Regions from separate parts of the Microbacterium sp. bgisy203 genome, predicted to be linked through region 2. Evidence: predicted binding sites of a transcription regulator. Region 2 holds the regulator's gene; the other holds the start of a gene.
What was found. Region 2 encodes HrcA, which represses chaperone genes, less so after heat shock. Its sites were predicted from a motif close to TTNGCACTCGNNNNNNNCGAGTGCNAA; they were not measured.
Positions count from the first base shown of each region.

Region 1: a site for HrcA is predicted at 2,462-2,488, ahead of groES (co-chaperone GroES). Genes of this name have one in related genera too.

Region 1 is NZ_JBYIPF010000002.1:138,967-148,314, forward strand. It holds gene tsaD (tRNA (adenosine(37)-N6)-threonylcarbamoyltransferase complex transferase subunit TsaD) at 1-432, shown strand, start outside; gene AC3ENQ_RS04055 (hypothetical protein) at 429-911, shown strand; gene AC3ENQ_RS04060 (class I SAM-dependent methyltransferase) at 1,129-2,334, opposite strand; gene groES (co-chaperone GroES) at 2,586-2,882, shown strand; gene rarD (EamA family transporter RarD) at 3,071-4,003, shown strand; gene AC3ENQ_RS04075 (ABC transporter substrate-binding protein) at 4,173-5,441, shown strand; gene AC3ENQ_RS04080 (ABC transporter ATP-binding protein) at 5,638-6,441, opposite strand; gene AC3ENQ_RS04085 (ABC transporter ATP-binding protein) at 6,462-7,337, opposite strand; gene AC3ENQ_RS04090 (branched-chain amino acid ABC transporter permease) at 7,453-8,442, opposite strand; gene AC3ENQ_RS04095 (ABC transporter permease subunit) at 8,448-9,348, opposite strand, start outside.
Region 2 is NZ_JBYIPF010000001.1:153,885-163,232, reverse strand. It holds gene lepA (translation elongation factor 4) at 47-1,891, shown strand; gene AC3ENQ_RS00750 (DUF1990 domain-containing protein) at 1,951-2,601, shown strand; gene hemW (radical SAM family heme chaperone HemW) at 2,633-3,850, shown strand; gene AC3ENQ_RS00740 (carboxylesterase family protein) at 3,890-4,762, opposite strand; partial or broken gene AC3ENQ_RS00735 (carboxylesterase family protein) at 4,851-5,327, opposite strand; gene hrcA (heat-inducible transcriptional repressor HrcA) at 5,419-6,456, shown strand; gene dnaJ (molecular chaperone DnaJ) at 6,509-7,621, shown strand; gene AC3ENQ_RS00720 (16S rRNA (uracil(1498)-N(3))-methyltransferase) at 7,636-8,382, shown strand; gene AC3ENQ_RS00715 (histidine triad nucleotide-binding protein) at 8,454-8,801, shown strand; gene AC3ENQ_RS00710 (PhoH family protein) at 8,866-9,348, shown strand, end outside.

The DNA of each region.
Region 1 (9,348 bases), on a different contig from region 2:
GCGCGCTGGGTCGAGCAAGCCGCGGAGACCGGCGCGCCGGTCGACACCGCCGATGTCGCGGCGTCGTTCCGCGAGGCCGTCGTCGACGTGCTCGTCACGAAGGCGCTGGATGCCTGCGACCGCTACGGCATCCCGCGGCTGCTCCTCGGCGGCGGCGTCATCGCGAACCGGCGCCTGCGCGAGGTCGCCCTCGAGCGCGCCGCGGCCGCGGGCGTCGCGGTGCGGATCCCGCCGCTCAGCCTCTGCACCGACAACGGCGCCATGATCGCCGCGCTCGCCGCGCAACTCATCGCGAGCGGGCATCGCCCGTCGACACTCGAGTTCGGCGCCGACTCGACGCTCCCCGTGACCGAGATCCAGGTCGCCGAAGCGGACGACGACGCAGCGGGGCCCGCGCTCGCCGACGCACGTCTCGCCGGACGGATGCCGTGACCGACCCGACCGGCCGCGCGCCGGCATCCGGAGAGCCGGCATCGGAGGCGGGTGCCACGCCCTCCGACACCCCGTCGACGGACGCGCCGTCGCCGGATGTCGTGAACGCGGCGTCCTCCACCCTCCCCGGCGAGCACCGCGGCGGATTCCAGCGCGAGCTCACCGAGCCGGTGCCGATCACCGCGACGAGCCACCTCGAACCCGAGCCCGACGTCCGGTGGGCGCCCGTTCCCGAGGTGCTGCCCCACAGCGCCGGGTGGGCGCTGACCTTCGGCATCCTGGGCCTGATCGTGTCGTTCCTCGTCGGGTGGGGGTTCCTCATCGGGCTCGTGGGCGCCGGGCTCGCGGTCGCCGCGCTGCGGCGGCCGTGGGAGTCGCGCCCCGTCGCAATCTGGGCCCTGTGCCTGAGCCTTCTGTCGGTGATCTACAGCGCCGGATGGCTGAGGTGGGCCTCGACGCAGGGCCCGCTCTTCGGCTGACGCGCGCCGGCGCGGGATCCGCCCTCTGCGGGTGCGGCCGTGACATAACTCAGGCAGATCGGTCGATCTGAGCCCCGGACGCTCGCCGGTGTGCCGTTCTGCCTGAGTTGTGCGATGCGGGCGACGGCAAGCGGCCGGGGCTCGACGCCCCGTGCGCGCGCCCGGGCCCCAGCCGCGGCCGCGCCGCGCCCCGCCGCGCCTGCGCCCCGCGGCCGAGTCAGACCCGATCGGTGAGGAGCGTCAGCCGCGCGGCACCGACCCGCGTGATGATGAGGGTCGCCGAGGCGTCGCCGCGCAGCTTCAGCCGCGTGCGCAGGGTGGCGGGGTCGACGTCGACGCCGCGCTTCTTGATCTCGAGCGTCCCGATCCCGCGCTCGCGCAACGCGCGCCCGAGCGCTTTGACGTCGTTCGGCAGGCTCTCGCGCACCCGGAAGCTCTGCACGAAGGGCGCGAACTCGCCCGTCGCCGCGGCGTCGGACGTGAGGTACGCGATCTTCGGGTCGAGCATGCCGGCGTTGAGCCCGCGGGCGACCTCGCCGATGAGGCGCGCGCGGATGACGGCACCTTCGGGCTCGTGCACGTACGCGCCGAGGTCGCGGACCGCAGCGTCGTCGGCGTCGCCGGATGCCGTGAGCTCGGCCGCCGACACGCCGCGCACGACGAGCGCGCTGCGCCGGACGCCGGGGCGTGCGAGCGGGCCCGTCCAGACGACGAGTTCGATCGTCGAACCGTCCACCGAGATCCACTGCGCCTCGACGGGATGGGAGTCGGAGCCCGCGGGAAGCAGGCTGCGGTCGAAGGCCGGCCCGAGCTTGATGCCCGCCGGCATCCGCTCAGCCAGTCCGAACACCCAGTCGAGGCTCGGCGTCCAGGCATCCGCGCCGACGCGGGTGGTCTCGGTGTGGCCGGCCGTGCGGCGCGCGGGATCGAGCCAGACCGCGTCGATGCCGTCGAGGTCGACCTCTTCGGCGCGCGTGTGGCGCACGGTTGCGCCGAACGGGGCGAGGTTGTACGCGGCGATCGCCGCGGTGATCTCGTCGGCGTCGACCGCGAGCACGTCGAGACCGATCCCCGCGAAGGCGAGGGAGTCGCCGCCGATTCCCGAGCCCAGGTCGGCGACGCGCGTCACCCCGGCGTCGCGGAACCGGCCCGCGTGGCGGGCGCCGATCTCGAGCCGCGTCGCCTGCTCGAGCCCGGCCCGGGTGAACAGCATCCGGTCGGCGAAGGGTCCGAACTTCGCGCGGGCGCGGGTGCGGAGCCGCGCCTGCCCGACCGCTGCGGACACGAGATCGGGTGCGAGGCCTGCCGCGCGCAGCCGCGACACCGCCGCCGCGACATCGTCCGTCGAGTCGAGCGGGCCGAGCTCATCGACCAGGCGCAGTCCCTCGGGGGTGAGCAGGGCGGTGAGCTCGGCGAGGTCCATCCGCCCAGCCTAGGCGCGGGTGCGCTCCGCGCCGCGAGGGAGCTTCGCCTGTCGTACGTCGCGAGCGGGCAGCGGACGCCGCGCACCCGGATCGTGTCACGTCGCGACGCGTCGCCACTCCGCATGGCTGGCACTCGCGTTGCACGAGTGCCAGCCGCGCTCTAGACTTGCCATTAGCACTCCGCCCCTGCGGGTGCTAATCAGTCTTTTCCGTGACCACGGCAGTACGCCGCACCAGAAAGAGGTGAACCGTGTCGGTTTCCATCAAGCCGCTCGAGGACCGCATCGTCATCAAGCAGGTCGAGGCCGAGCAGAAGACCGCCAGCGGTCTCGTCATCCCCGACACCGCCAAGGAGAAGCCGCAGGAGGGTGAAGTCATCGCCGTCGGCCCCGGCCGCGTCGACGACAACGGCAACCGCGTGCCGCTCGACGTCGCCGTCGGCGACCGCGTCCTCTACTCGAAGTACGGCGGCACCGAGGTCAAGTTCGGCGCCGACGAGTACCTCGTGCTCTCGGCTCGCGACGTCCTGGCGGTCGTCGTCCGCTGACGTCCCGTCTCAGAAGGCCCCCGGCTCGTTCCGGGGGCTTTCTGCATTCCCCGGCATCCTTCACCCTTCCCCCGTTCGGCGGGGAGGAGGTGCGAGAAAGGGGAGGTGGCAGGAACTGCGCGCACGTCGGCAGGATGCCGCGGACTCGACGCGCCGGACGGTGTCAGGAGCGTCCTAGGGTTGGACCCATGACACCCGAGGAGTCGGCCCGCGAAGAGACGCTGGGCGGCGTGTACGCGTTCGCCGCGTACTTCCTCTGGGGCTTCATGCCTCTCTACTTCATCCTGCTGGCCCCGACCGGCCCCTGGGAGGTCGTCGCCTGGCGCATCCTGTTCTCGCTGATCTTCTGCGCGCTCCTGCTCACCGTCACGCGCACCTGGCGAAAGCTCGTCGCGATCCTCCGCGACAAGCGGCTCGTGTTCTGGACGATCATCGCCGGCCTGCTGATCTACGTGAACTGGCAGGTGTTCCTCATCGGCATCCTCACCGGCCACGTCATCGAGGGGAGCCTCGGGTACTTCATCAACCCGATCGTGACGGTGCTGCTCGGAGTGCTCGTCCTCGGTGAGCGCCTGCGCCGCGCGCAGTGGGTCGCCATGGCGATCGCGGCGGTCGCCATCATCGTCATCATCGTCGCGTACGGCGCGTTCCCCTGGATCGCCCTCACCCTCGCGGCATCCTTCGGCACATACGGGCTCGTGAAGAAGCAGATCGGCCCGCGGGTGGATGCCATCAGCGGACTCACCCTCGAATCCCTCTGGCTCGCGCCCATCGCGATCGGCCAGCTCGTGGTCGTCGCAGAGACGTCTGGAATCACCTTCGGGAACGCCGGCGCCGGACACGCCGTGCTCCTCACCCTCGCCGGCGCGGTCACCGCGATCCCGCTGCTGCTGTTCGCCGCGGGCGCCCGGCGCGCTCCGCTGACGGTGATCGGGATGCTGCAGTTCGTCGCCCCGATCATGCAGTTCCTCACCGGGTGGTGGCTGCTCGGCGAGCCGATGCCGCTCGAGCGGTGGATCGGCTTCGGCCTCGTGTGGGTCGCGCTCGTGATCCTGACGATCGACTCGCTCCGGCACTCGCGCCGTGGCCGGGGGACGCGCCAGCCCGCCCAGATCGTCTGACCTCCGCGCCGGCGCGCACCCCTCACCGTCGCGCTCGTTATCGCACCGTGATCGTCCTGTTTCACACCGTTAACGCATCGCAACATTGGCGAGATCACCCTCGGGCTAGGTTTGACCCACTGGGGAGGCGCCCGTAGTCCCCCCGTGTTCACTCACAGCAAGGAGCAACATGAGCGTCTTCACGCGTTCAGGTGCTGGCAAGCTCGTCGGCGCGATCGCCGTCACCGCCGCCAGCGCCCTCCTCCTCGCCGGCTGCGCCGGCGGCGGAGGTTCGGCCGAACCCTCCGAGAGCAGCGCTCCCGCAGAGGACCTGACCCTCAAGATCGGCAGCGTGCTGCCCCAGACCGGCAGCCTGGCCTTCCTCGGCCCGCCCGAAGAGGCCGGCGTCCTGCTCGCCGTCAACGAGGTCAACGAGGCCGCCAAGGGTGGACTCACGATCGACTTCACGCCCGGCGACTCGGGCGACGCCGACAACAAGGCCTTCGAGACGACGGTTCCGAAGCTGCAGAACGCGGGCGTCTCCGCGATGATCGGTGCCGCCGCCTCCGGCGTCACCAAGCTCTTCCTCGACTCCAACGTCGCGGCGGGCATCATCACGTTCTCACCGGCCAACACGTCGCCCGACTTCACCGACTGGGACGACGACGGCCTCTACTGGCGCACGGCCCCGAGTGACCTGCTCCAGGGTGAGGTGCTCGGCAACCTGATCGCCGAGGACGGCCACAAGAACATCGGCATCATCTACCAGAACGACGCCTACGGCACGGGCCTGTTCGGCGTGGTCAAGGAGGTCTTCGAGAGCTCCGGCGGAAAGGTCGTCGCCGAGGCGTCCTACAACGACGGCGACAGCTCGTTCGACGCCCAGGTCGCCACGATCGCGGCGGCCCAGCCCGACGCCGTCGTCCTGATCACCTTCGACCAGTTCGCCACCATCGCGCCGCTGCTGGTGAACGCGGGTCAGTCGGCGGAGAACTTCTACCTCGTCGACGGAAACCTCAAGCAGTGGGGCACCGACGTGTCCGTCTCGCTCGAGGGCGCGAAGGGCACGACGCCCGGACCGGTGCTCGAGGACGACTTCAAGGACCGCCTCAACGCGGCGTGGACCGCGGACGGCAACACCGAGCTCGAGGACTACTCGTACTCGGCCGAGTCGTACGACGCGGTCATCCTGCTCGCGCTGGCGTCGCTCACCGCCGGCTCGACCGAAGGCCCCGAGATCGCCAGCAAGCTGCAGGAAGTCTCCGGCGGCTCGGGCGAGGGTGAGAAGTGCACCTCGTACGCCGAGTGCGCCGACATCATCCTCGGCGGCGGCGTGGCCGACTACGACGGCTACTCCGGCCCGATCACGTTCGACGAGAACGGCGACCCGACCGAGGCGTCGATCGGTATCTTCCAGTACGGTGCCGACAACACGCACACCCGCATCGAGACCCGCTGACGCGCGTCTTGTGCACGAAGGGCCCCGGAGAGATCCGGGGCCCTTCCCCTTTGCCCGCTCGCGCCTGCCGCGCACGCCCGACACGCAGAATCGTCCCGCGCGCGCTTTCCGCTCGCGCCGCACACGCAGAACCGGACACGCAGAACCGGACACGCAGAAGGGGGGATGCCTCGGCATCCCCCCTTCTGTCTTCCCGTCAGGACGTCGTCGTGTCGGGGTCGAGCTCTTCCTTGCCCATGTCCTGGATGCCGATGTCCTCGGCGCCCAGGGTGCCCAGGTACAGGCCGATGACCTGCGGGTCGTTGAGCAGCTCGCGGCCGGTGCCCTCGTAGGCGTCGCGGCCCTGGTCGAGGACGTAGCCGCGGTCGCAGATCTGCAGGCAGCGGCGCGCGTTCTGCTCGACCATGATGGTCGTCACGCCCGCCTTGTTGATGTCGGAGACGCGGATGAACGCGTCGTCCTGGCGGACGGGGGACAGGCCGGCGGAGGGCTCGTCGAGAAGCAGCACCGACGGGTCCATCATGAGCGCGCGGCTCATCGCGACCATCTGGCGCTCGCCGCCCGAGAGCGACCCCGCGCGCTGCTTGAGGCGCTTGCCGAGCTCCGCGAAGATCCCGGTGACGAACTCCAGCCGCTCGGCGTAGATCTTGGGGTTCTGGTAGAGCCCCATCTGCAGGTTCTCCTCGATCGACAGCGACGGGAACACGTTGTTGGTCTGCGGGACGAACGCGACGCCGCGGTGCACGAGCTTGTCGGCCTTGAGGCCCACGATCGACTCGCCGCCCAGCGTGATGTCGCCCCCGCGCACCTTGACGAGGCCGAAGATCGACTTGAGCAGCGTCGACTTGCCCGCGCCGTTCGGACCGATGATCCCGATCAGCTCGCCCTTGCGGGCGACGAGGTTCGCACCGTTGATGATGTTGATGCCGGGCAGGTACCCCGCCGTGAGGTCCCTGACCTCGACGACGATGTCGTCGGAGGTCGCGGTCTCCGCCGGCATCCCTGCGCTCTGCGCGACGCTCATTTGTTCTCCTCCTCGGCCTCGGCGACGCCGGCGGCCTCTTCCTCGCGGATGTCCTCGAGCAGCTCCTGCGCCGACTCGTCGAGCTCGCCCGGAACGCGGCCGGTCACGACGCCGAGGTCGACGTCCTGGTGGGTGCCGAGGTAGGCGTCGATGACCGCCTGGTCCTCCATGACGGTGTCGGGCGGCCCTTCGGCGACGACCTTGCCCTCGGCCATGACGACGACCCAGTCGGCGATGTGGCGCACCATGTGCATGTCGTGCTCGACGAACAGGACCGTCACGCCGAGGTCCTTGAGGTCGAGGATGTGGTCGAGCAGCGACTGCGTGAGGGCCGGGTTGACGCCGGCCATCGGCTCGTCGAGCATGACGAGGTTGGGGTCGCTCATGAGCGCGCGGGCCATCTCGAGGAGCTTCCGCTGCCCGCCCGAGAGCGAGGCGGCGAAGTCGGATGCCTTGCTGTCGAGCTTGAACCTCTTCAGCAGGCCGTGCGCCTTCTCCTCGTTCTCCTTCTCCTGGCCGCGCCAGATCGTCGGGAAGAACGCGGGCCAGAACTTCTCGCCCTTCTGCTTCGGGGCGCCCAGCTTCATGTTCTCGAGCACGGTCAGAAGCGACAGCGCCTTCGTCAGCTGGAACGTGCGCACCTGACCCATCCGCGCCACTTTGAAGGCGGGGATGCCGGCGAGGTTCTTGCCGTCGTACGACCACGACCCGGAGTTCGGCTTGTCGAACCCGCAGAGCAGGTTGAACAGCGTCGTCTTGCCGGCGCCGTTCGGGCCGATGAGCGCCGTGATGGCGTTCCGCGGGATCTCGAGGTGCTCGACGTCGACGGCGGTGAGGCCGCCGAAGCGCCGCGTGACGCCGTCGATGACCATGATCGGGTCGGTCTTGGCGACACCCGGGGCGGCGGGACCCTTCGCGAGTCCCGTCGCCTTGGGGCGCTTCACCGAGCCGGTGACGGGGGCGGGCTCAGCGGCCGCCGCGCTCTGCTCACTTGACAAAGGTCATCTCCCTCTTGTCGCCGAGAATGCCCTGCGGGCGGTAGATCACGAGGAGCATGAGCGACACGCCCACGAGGATGTAGCGCAGGGTTCCGGCCTGGATGTCGGTCATCGGCAGCCATCCCGCCCTCGCCATCTCCGGGAGGAGGTTGCCGAGAAGGGCCATCACCATCCAGAAGATCACCGAGCCGAGGGTCGGCCCGAGGATGGTCGAGGCGCCGCCGAGGAGCAGGATCGTCCAGAGGAAGAACGTCAGCGCCGTCGTGTAGCTCGAGGGGATCACCGCCGAGGGCAGCACGTAGACGATGCCGCCGAGGGCGCCGATGACACCACCGAGGATGAGCGCCTGCATCTTGTAGGCGAAGACGTTCTTGCCGAGCGAGCGCACGGCATCCTCGTCTTCACGGATGCCCTTCAGCACGCGGCCCCAGGGGCTCCGCATGAGCGCCCACACGACGAAGATCGACACCGCGAGCAGGATCAGGCCGAACACGACGACCCACAGCTGCTGCGCCGTGAACTGCCACGGGCCCCAGCCGTACCGCTCGCCGCGCGGGAGCACGGGGAACGGGTTCGCCGACTGGAAGTCGCCGTTGTAGTTGCCGAGGCCGTCGGCCGAGTTCGTCCATCTGTCGAAGACCTGCGTGGTGAACAGCAGTCGCACGATCTCGGCCGCCGCGATCGTCACGATCGCGAGGTAGTCGGCCCGCAGACGCAGGGTCGGAATGCCGAGGATGAAGGCGAAGATCGCCGCCAGCACGAGGCCGACCATCATCGCCAGCCACCACGGGAGGCCGAACGTGAGGATCGAGATCGCGTAGCCGTAGGCACCGAGGGCCATGAAGCCCGCCATGCCGAAGTTGAGCAGGCCCGCGTAGCCGAAGTGCACGGCGAGGCCGGTGGCCGCCAGCGCATAGGCGATGGTGACCGGGCTCAGCAGGTAGCTGAGCGTGTTCGAGAGGATGGCGCCCCAATCCATGGCGGTCACCCGAGCCTTTCTTTACGACCGAGCAGACCTTGAGGTCTGATCAGGAGGATCAGGATCAGCACGACGAGCGCTCCCGCGTACTTGAGGTCCGAGGGGATCCACAGCGTGGAGGTCTCGACGACGATGCCGACGATGAGCGAGCCGAGCAGCGCCCCGAACGCCGTGCCGAGGCCGCCGAGCGTGATCGCCGCGAAGATCAGCAGCAGCATCTGGGTGCCCATGTCCCACCGGACGCCCGGGCGGAAGTACGCCCACAGGATGCCGGAGACCGCCGCCAGCACGCCGGCGAGGACCCAGACGATCCGGATGACGCGGTCGACGTTGATGCCCGACGCCGACGCGAGCTGCGGGTTGTCGGAGATCGCCCGCGTCGCCTTGCCGATCCGGGTGCGCAGGAGGAAGAACGCGACCGCGAGGATGATGACGATGCTCACGCCCATGCTGATCAGGTCGATGTACGAGAGCTGGATCGGGCCGATCTGGATCGGGGCGGGGCTCGCGCCGGGCAACTGGTAGGTCTTGCCGCCGATGAAGAACTGGTAGGTGTAGCGCAACGCGAGCGAGAGTCCGATGCTGACGATCATTAGCTGGACGACCCCCAACCCCCGCCTTCGCAGAGGGCGCCACAGCGCGGCATCCATCACGAGTCCGAGCACACCGCCCGCGCCGATCGCGATGATGATCGCCGCCCACAGCGGGAGCATCCACGCCGACGTCGCGACGAGGGTGACGAGCGCCCCCCACGTCACCATCTCGCCGTGCGCGAAGTTCGACAGGCCGGTCGTGCCGTAGATGAGCGCCGCGCCCATCGCCGCGAGGGCGAGCAGGAGTCCGAAGTTCAGGCCGTTGACGAGGCGCACCGCGAGCTGGTCGGCGAACGACTGCGTCACGCGTTCG
Region 2 (9,348 bases):
CATCCGCCGTTCGCACCACCCGTGCGCCGGTAGACTTGCCTGCGACATGTCACCGCGCGCCCTGAAGCCTCTCGAGCCGTCTGCGACCCCTCCTGAGCTGATCCGCAACTTCTGCATCATCGCCCACATCGACCACGGCAAATCGACCCTGGCCGACCGCATGCTGCAGATCACCGGCGTGGTCTCGGATCGCGACATGAGGGCGCAGTACCTCGACCGCATGGACATCGAGCGCGAGCGCGGCATCACGATCAAGTCGCAGGCGGTCCGGATGCCGTGGTCCGCAGGCGCGGGCACATACGCGCTCAACATGATCGACACGCCCGGACACGTCGACTTCACCTACGAGGTGTCGCGCTCGCTCGCGGCGTGCGAAGGTGCGATCCTGCTGGTGGACGCCGCGCAAGGGATCGAAGCGCAGACCCTCGCGAACCTGTACCTGGCGCTGGAGAACGACCTCCAGATCATTCCGGTCCTGAACAAGATCGATCTGCCGGCCGCCGACCCGGAGAAGTACGCCGCCGAGCTCGCCAACCTCATCGGCGGGTCGCCCGACGACGTGCTGCGCGTCTCGGGCAAGACCGGCGTCGGCGTCGAAGAGCTGCTCGACCGGATCGTAGAGCAGATCCCCGCGCCGACCGGCGATGCGTCGGCGCCCGCCCGCGCCATGATCTTCGACTCCGTGTACGACGCGTACCGCGGTGTCGTCACCTACGTCCGCATGGTCGACGGCAAGCTCGAGCCGCGCGAGCGCATCCAGATGATGTCGACGCGCGCGACCCACGACCTCCTGGAGATCGGGGTGTCGAGCCCGGAGCCCGTCCCGACGAAGGGGCTCGGCGTCGGTGAGGTGGGCTACCTCATCACGGGTGTGAAGGACGTCCGCCAGTCGAAGGTCGGCGACACGATCACGAATCAGCGCAAGCCGGCCGCCGAAGCGCTCCCCGGGTACACCGACCCGAAGCCCATGGTGTTCTCGGGCATCTACCCGATCGACGGCAGCGACTACGCGGACCTTCGCGAAGCGCTCGACAAGCTGAAGCTGTCGGATGCCTCGCTGCAGTACGAGCCCGAGACCTCCGTCGCCCTCGGCTTCGGGTTCCGCGCCGGCTTCCTCGGGCTCCTCCACCTCGAGATCATCACCGAGCGCCTCGCGCGCGAGTTCGGCCTCGACCTCATCACGACCGCGCCGTCGGTGACGTACGAGGTCACGACCGACACGGGCGACACCGTCGTCGTCACGAATCCCAGCGAGTACCCCGACGGCCGCGTCGCCTCCGTCTCCGAGCCGGTCGTGAAGGTCGGCATCCTGCTGCCGAAGGACTACGTCGGCACCGTGATGGAGCTCTGCCAGTCGCGCCGCGGCACGCTCCTCGGCATGGACTACCTCTCCGAGGACCGCGTGGAGCTGCGGTACAACATGCCGCTCGGCGAGATCGTCTTCGACTTCTTCGACCAGCTGAAGTCGAAGACGCAGGGCTACGCCTCGCTGGACTACGAACCCGCCGGTTCGCAGGAGGCCGACCTCGTCAAGGTCGACATCCTGCTGCAGGGCGAGAAGGTGGATGCCTTCTCGTCGATCGTCCACCGCGAGAAGGCCTACGCCTACGGCACGCTCATGACCGAGCGCCTGCGCAAGCTCATTCCGCGCCAGCAGTTCGAAGTGCCGATCCAAGCCGCGATCGGAGCGCGGATCATTGCGCGCGAGAACATCCGGGCGATCCGCAAGGACGTGCTCGCCAAGTGCTACGGCGGTGACATCACCCGCAAGCGCAAGCTCCTCGAGAAGCAGAAGGAGGGCAAGAAGCGCATGAAGATGGTGGGCCGCGTCGAGGTTCCGCAGGAGGCGTTCATCGCCGCCCTGTCGGGAGACGTCGAGACCAAGAAGTAGCCTTCAGACATGGGCCGCCCGGTGACAGGCGGCCCGAGAGAACGCGACGGGAGGTGCACATGCGCCGCGGGAACTTCCAGGAAGACACGGTCGACTACGCCGCCGTGGGTGCCACGCACGCCCACGACCTCATGAGCTACCCGCCCGAACGGAGCATCCCCGCGGAGGCCTCGTGGCGGATCGGCAGCGGTCAGGCGCGCTTCGAGTCGTCCGCCGACGCGCTGCTGTCGTGGGGCGCGCTCCGCGGCGCGGGTCTGCAGATCACCGACGTGCGTCCGGCCGCCGGACCCATGTACTCCGGTGTGGGCTTCGACGCCGAGGGCGCGCCGGTTGCTCCGTCGCGCCTCGAGGCCGATCAGCGCTTCGACGCCGACGGCACCCCGTACGTCGCCGCCGGCACCACCATCCGCGTGCGCGGCCGCGTCAAGGGCATGAACGCCGACGGCGAGCTGCGCGTCATCTCCGCGACGGAGGAGGCCCGGCGCGTGGGGTTCGCCCTGGGCACCGTCGGCGGCTCGGTCGTCAGCGGCGAGGAGTCCTTCACGATCGAGTGGGACGAGAGCGACGAGGTCCGCTTCGTCGTGCGCGCCTTCGACCGGCCGACCGCCTTCCTCTACCGCCTCGTCCCGCCGCTGGTGAAGCGTCGTCGCCGCGAGCTGTTCCAGGGATACCTGCGGGCGATCTCGCCGCTGTTCGCCACCGGCTCGTGAGCGGGCCGGTCACGATGTCGGCGACATCCTGATGGGATCCGCCCTCCCGCTCGGCGACCCGGCGCCCGTCGACGGCGCGCTCCCCGACGACATCGCCGTCGACGCGTCGACCGACTTCGGCGTCTACCTGCACGTGCCGTTCTGCCGCGTGCGATGCGGCTACTGCGACTTCAACACGTATACGGCCTCCGAGCTCCGCGGCGCCCGACAGGACGCATACGCCGACGAGGTGCTGCGCGAGATCGCCCTGTCCGAGAACGTGCTCGGCGCGAGGGGGCCGCTGCGCCCGGCATCCACCGTCTTCTTCGGCGGCGGGACGCCCACGCTCCTTCCCGGCGATGATCTCGCGCGCATGCTCGCCGGCGTCCGCGACACGTTCGGACTCACGCCGGATGCCGAGGTCACGGTCGAGGCGAACCCCGACACCGTGACGCGTGAGCTCGCGGAGCGGCTGGCGGATGCCGGGGTCACGCGCCTCTCGATCGGGATGCAGTCGGCCGTGCCGCACGTGCTGCACACGCTCGATCGCACACACGACCCCGCGAACGTCGCCGTCGCGGTCGCCGCGGCGCGCGCGGCCGGCCTCGCCGTGAGCGTCGACCTCATCTACGGGGCACCGGGGGAGTCGCTCGCCGATTGGGAGGCGTCGGTGCAGACCGCCGTCGCCCTCGGCCCCGACCACATCTCGGCGTATGCGCTCATCGTCGAGGAGGGCACGCAGCTCGCCCGCCAGATCCGCCGCGGCGAGGTGCCGGGGCCCGACGACGACCTGCAGGCCGACATGTACGAGCTGGTGGACGAGGCCCTCGCCGCCGCGGGCTTCGACTGGTACGAGGTGTCGAACTGGGCGACCTCGCCCGCACAGCGATCGCGGCACAACCTCGCGTATTGGCGCGGCACGGACTGGTGGGGCTACGGACCCGGAGCGCACAGCCACGTCGCGGGCCTGCGCTGGTGGAACGTCAAGCATCCCGCGGCGTACGCGCAGCGCCTCGCCTCGGGGGACTCGCCCGCCGCGGCGCGTGAGCGCCCTGATGAGAGCGCGCGCCGGCTCGAGAGCGTGCTGCTGCGTTCGCGCATCGCGGAGGGGCTGCCGGTCTCGGAGCTGCAGGGCGAGGGCCGCCACGCCGTGGCATCCCTCATCGCGGACGGCCTGATCGAGGGGCCCGCGGCGCTCCGCGGGCGCGTCATCCTCACGCGGCGCGGTCGGCTGCTGGCCGATGCCGTCGTCCGCGCCCTCACGGCCTGAGAAGCGTCGGGCGTCAGCCGGCCTGAGAAGCGTCGGGCGTCAGCTCGCGAGCGCGTCGAGCGCGGCCGCGCGGCGCAGCGGCTCGTCCTGCACGGGCACATCGTAGATCCGGGTCACACGGTCGGGCGAGAAGCGCGGCCAGCCCGGCCCTCCCGAGGCGACGAACCTCACCCAGTCGGCGTGCATGCGGGCCGCGAGCTCACGCGGAGCGCCGGGACCGACGATCTGCTGCCAGTCGGAGGCCTCGACCCGATCGAACACGAATCCGATCTCGATCGCGTGCGCGGCCCGCAGCTCCCGCACGGGGCTCCGCCACGCGAACTCGTACACGTAGGTGGGCGCGCTGCGGGCGGATGCGACCGCGACCGCCGGCCCCCGCAGCACGCGGTCCGTCACGATCTGGCCCAGGATCTCGCCCGCACTCGCACCCGGCAGAGCGTCGCGGTACGCGCGCACCGCCGCGCGCGGCACACGTGCCGCCAGGCGCGCGAGCGCGAGCCGGAACGGGCTGATGGCAACCAGCTGCGCGGGCGTGAACCACAGTCGGTACTCGTCTGTGTTCGTGCCGATCACGAGAGGGATCCCGAGCGTGCGCAGGGCCTGATCGGGCGAGACGGGAAGGCTGTCCGGGTCGAGGGCGAGCGCGTAGCCCGGTGTCCCCGACAGCGGCGAGGATCCCTCCGCGAGGCGGCGGCGCGCGTCGAGCAGGTCACGCGGCGACAGCGCGGCGAACGCGTCTCGGGTCGGCGGCACGCCCAGTGCCTTCGCCATCGCACGGGTCACACGGCCCGCACGCTCGGCGGGCTGTGCCTCCAGCGGCCCCGATTCGATGATCGCGCCGACCGGGATGTCGGCCGTGTCGGGGCGCGCGAGGAGCGCCGCGACGAGCGATCCGCCCGCCGACTCGCCCACGATCGTGATGCGCTCCGGGTCGCCCCCCGAACGCGGCGATCTCGCGCCGAACCCATTCGAGGCCCGCAGCGGCGTCGGACAGACCCAGGTTGCGTGGAGCGCCCTCGAGCACGGAGAAACCCTCCGCCCCGACGCGATGGTTCACCGAGACGTAGACAAGCCCGTCGCGGGCGAAGGTCGTCCCGTCGTACGCCGGCAGCGCCGCACTGCCGCGTTCGAGCGCCCCGCCGTGGTACCAGACGAAGACGGGCAGCGAGCCCGGCGCCGCTCCCGACGGGGTCCAGACGCCGACGGTCAGGATGTCATCGCCCGCGATCTCGACGGAGCCGAGCAGCTCGCCGATCGCGCCGAAGTACGGATCCTGCGGCGCGGTTGCGGCGTGGGCCGAGGCATCCCGCGCCTCGGTCCACGCCGGGGGAGCCACCGGCGGGGCGAAGCGGCGCTCACCGAACGGCGGGAGGGCGTAAGGGATGCCGAGGTAGCGGTCGATGCCGTCGGAGGTGGTGCCGACGACGTCGCCTCGGGTGGTCGTGACGACAGGGCGAGGGGAGGCATCGGCGCGCATGCGGCTCATCCTAGGGTGCTCGCGCTAGGATTGGCACTCGAACACCTGGAGTGCCAGATCGGCGCCTGTCACGTGTGCAGAGGAGGAAGCGATGGTCTCGGAACGCGGCCTGCGCGTCCTCCGCGCGATCGTGCAGGACTACGTCGACACGAACGAACCGGTCGGCAGCAAGGCGATCGTCGATCGCCATCAGTTCGGGGTGTCCGCCGCCACGATCCGCAACGACATGGCCCTCCTCGAGGACGAAGAGCTGATCGCCGCCCCGCACACCTCGTCCGGGCGCGTCCCGACCGACAAGGGCTACCGCGTCTTCGTCGATCACCTCGCCGAGCTCCGTCCCCTCTCGGGCGGGCAGCGCGCCGCGATCTCGACGTTCCTCACCGAGGCGGTCGACCTCGACGACCTGCTCACCCGCACCGTCCGCGCGCTCACGCAGCTGACGGGCCAGGTCGCGATCGTGCAGTACCCGTCGGTCGCGCGCGCGAGCGTGTCGCACGTCGAGTTCGTGCACCTGGGCGGCACGCGCGTCGTCGTGATCGTCGTCACCGACACGGGGCGCGTCTCACAGCGCGTCGCGTTCTTACAGGGCGAGCTGGATGCCGAGGAGGTCGCGCAGGTCAAGGCATCCATCGCCGCTCTCGTCACCGGCAAGCCCGTCGCCGACGCGGCGCAGGCGATCGCCGACCTGACGGCCTCGGCGCCCGCGCACACGCGCGTCGACGAGGCGGTGCGCACCGTTGCCCGCATCGTCGCGGAGGAGCTCGACGACTTCCGCCAGGACAAGCTCGTGATGGCCGGAAGCGCGACCCTCGCCAAGCGTGAGGGCGACTTCCGCGGCAGCATCTACCCGCTGCTGGAGGCCATCGAGGAGCAGGTGACCCTGCTTCGCCTCATGGGGGAGATGGTCGCCGACGAGCAGGGGCTCGCCGCGTCGATCGGGCGCGAGAACGCGCCGTTCGGGCTCGTTGAGGCATCCGTCGTGACGAGTGACTACGACGGCGCCGGGACCCGCTCGCGCGTGGGTCTGCTCGGCCCCACCCGCATGGACTATCCCACCAACCTCGCGGCGGTCCGCGCCGTCGCGCATTATCTGAGCCGCCTGCTCGACGAGGACGACACGTCCCGCTGACAGGCGCGCCCGACAGACACCCATCGTGCCCTCCGGGGCAGGAAAGGCGATCGTGGCCGACCACTACGAAGTACTCGGCGTCTCGCGCGATGCGAGCCCCGAAGAGATCAAGAAGGCGTACCGGCGTCTCGCACGCGAACTCCACCCCGACGTGAATCCCGGCGCGGACGCATCCGAGCGCTTCAAGCTCGTCACCCACGCCTACGACGTCCTCAGCGACCCCGAGCAGCGTCAGCGCTATGATATCGGCGGCGACGGGTCGCCGTTCGGCGGCGCAGGCGCAGCGGGCTTCGGCGGGTTCGGCGACATCTTCGAGACGTTCTTCGGAGGGGGCGGCTCACGCCAGGGCCGTCCGCGCTCGCGACGCGAGCGGGGCCAGGATGCCTTGGTGCGCGTCACGTTGGACCTGAAGGACGTCGTCTTCGGCACGCACCGCGACATCGAGGTCGACACCGCGGTGCTCTGCGAGACGTGCGAGGGCTCGTGCTGCCAGCCGGGCACCCAGCCGGTGACGTGCGACATCTGCCACGGCTCGGGCCAGGTCCAGCGCACGGTCCGGAGTCTCCTCGGCAACGTCGTCACCTCGCAGCTGTGCACGACGTGCCAGGGTTACGGCACGACGATCCCGTACCCCTGCGCGACGTGCCAGGGGCAGGGCCGCGTGCGGGCACGCCGCACCGTGTCGGTCGACATCCCCGGCGGCGTCGAGACGGGGCTGCGCCTGCAGCTGCCCGGCTCGGGCGAGGTCGGCCCCGCCGGCGGTCCGAACGGCGACCTGTACCTCGAGATCACCGTCGCCCACGACGACGTCTTCAGCCGCGACGGCGATGACCTGCTCGCAACGCTCGAGGTCTCGATGCCCGACGCGATCCTCGGCGCCGCGACGACCATCTCGTCGCTCGACGGCGAAGTCGACCTCGAGGTACGCGCGGGTGTGCAGTCGGGCGACGTGCTCACGATCAAGGGTCGCGGCATCACCCCGCTGCGCGGCGGCAACCGCGGCGACCTGCGGGTCGGCGTGCAGGTCGTGACGCCCACGAAGCTGGATGCCAAGTCGCGCGCCCTCATCGAGGACTTCGCGAAGAAGACGAAGGCGCCCGCGCCGCAGCTGGCCCAGTTCCACCAGGGCTTGTTCTCGAAGCTCCGCGACCGCTTCCGCGGCTGACCCCGGAAGACATCATGGCGCTGCACTTCCTCGTCGACGATGCGCAGGCGGCGCATGTCGCCGGCGCCGTGGCCGGTTCGACCGTCGAGCTGTCGGGCGGCGAGGCGCACCACGCCGCCGTCGTCCGCCGCGTGCGCGTCGGCGAAGAGGTCACGGTCGGCGACGGCCGTGGGGTCTGGCTGAGCGGCGCGGTGACAGAGGTCGCGCCGAAGCGCGTCATGGTCCGGGTCGACGCACGCCGGGACGTGTCCGCGGCGTCCCCCCGGCTCGTGCTCGTGCAGGCGCTCGCGAAGGGCGACCGCGACGAGCTCGCGATCCAGGCGGCGACGGAGCTCGGCGTCGACGAGGTCGTGCCGTGGCAGGCATCGCGGAGCGTCTCGCGCTGGTCGGCCGAGAAGGCGCTCAAGGGCGTCGCCCGCTGGCAGCAGATCGTGCGCGAAGCGGCGAAGCAGGCCCACCGTGCGTGGGTTCCCGCCGTCTCGGAGCCGGTCACGTCAGCGCAGCTTGCGCGGCGCGCGGACGCGCGCCTGCTGGTGCTGGAGCCGACGGCATCCACCCCGCTGTCCACGCTGGTCCTCGACGACGTCGAGCGCGACATCGTGCTCGTCGTCGGCCCCGAGGGTGGCATCACCCCGGAGGAGCTCGACGCGCTGCAGGATGCCGGCGCTACGCTCGTACGCCTCGGCGACACCGTCCTGCGCACCTCGACGGCAGGGCCCGCCGCGCTCGCACTCCTGAACGCCCGCCTCGGCCGCTGGTAGCCGCCGCTCCGGAGCCCGCTGAGCGAGGGTGCCCCGCCACCGGCCGGGCACCGGCCCATAGACTGGGAGGCATGAGCGAGCCGTCGATCTTCACCCGGATCCTCGAGGGGGAGATCCCCTCTGAGATCATCGCCGAGACCGAGAACGTCTTCGCGATCCGCGACATCGCGCCCAAGGCGCCGGTGCATTTGCTCGTCATCCCGAAAGACCCGCAGTACCGGAACGTCGTCGAGCTCGCCGCGGGAGACCCGGCGCTCCTCACGGAGATGGTCGGGCTCGCGAACACCGTCGCCGCCGAGTACGGCGACGGCGATTTCCGCCTCGTGTTCAACACGGGCGAGGGCGCCGGGCAGACGGTGTTCCATGTCCACGCCCATGTCCTCGCCGGCGGCCTTACCGAAGGGAGCCTGGGTGGCTGACGCTCCCGAGACCGGGCCCGACACCGCCGAGGTCGTCGAGCGCATCTACGCCGACGGCGTCGCGATGGTCCAGCTGCTCGGGCCGCAGGACCGGCTCCTGCGCGTCGTCGAGCGAGAGCACCCCGACGTGCAAGTGCACGTGCGCGGCAACGAGATCACTTTGAGCGGGCATGCGGATGCCGTCGCGCGCGCGCGAGCGCTCGTCGAAGAGCTCATCGCCCTCTCGCGGACCGGTCACGGACTCGACCCCTCCGACGTCGCCTCGAGCGAGCGCATCCTCCGGGGTGACACCGGCCAGCGCCCGTCGGAAGTGCTGGGCGAGGCGATCCTCTCGTCGCGCGGCCGCGTCATCCGCCCGAAGACCCTCGGTCAGAAGGCGTACGTCGATGCGATCGAGGAGAACACGATCACGTTCGGCATCGGTCCCGCCGGCACCGGCAAGACCTACCTCGCGATGGCGAAGGCCGTCCAAGCGCTCCAGCGCAAGGAGGTCAGCCGCATCATCCTGAGCCGCCCGGCGATCGAGGCCGGTGAGCGGCTCGGGTTC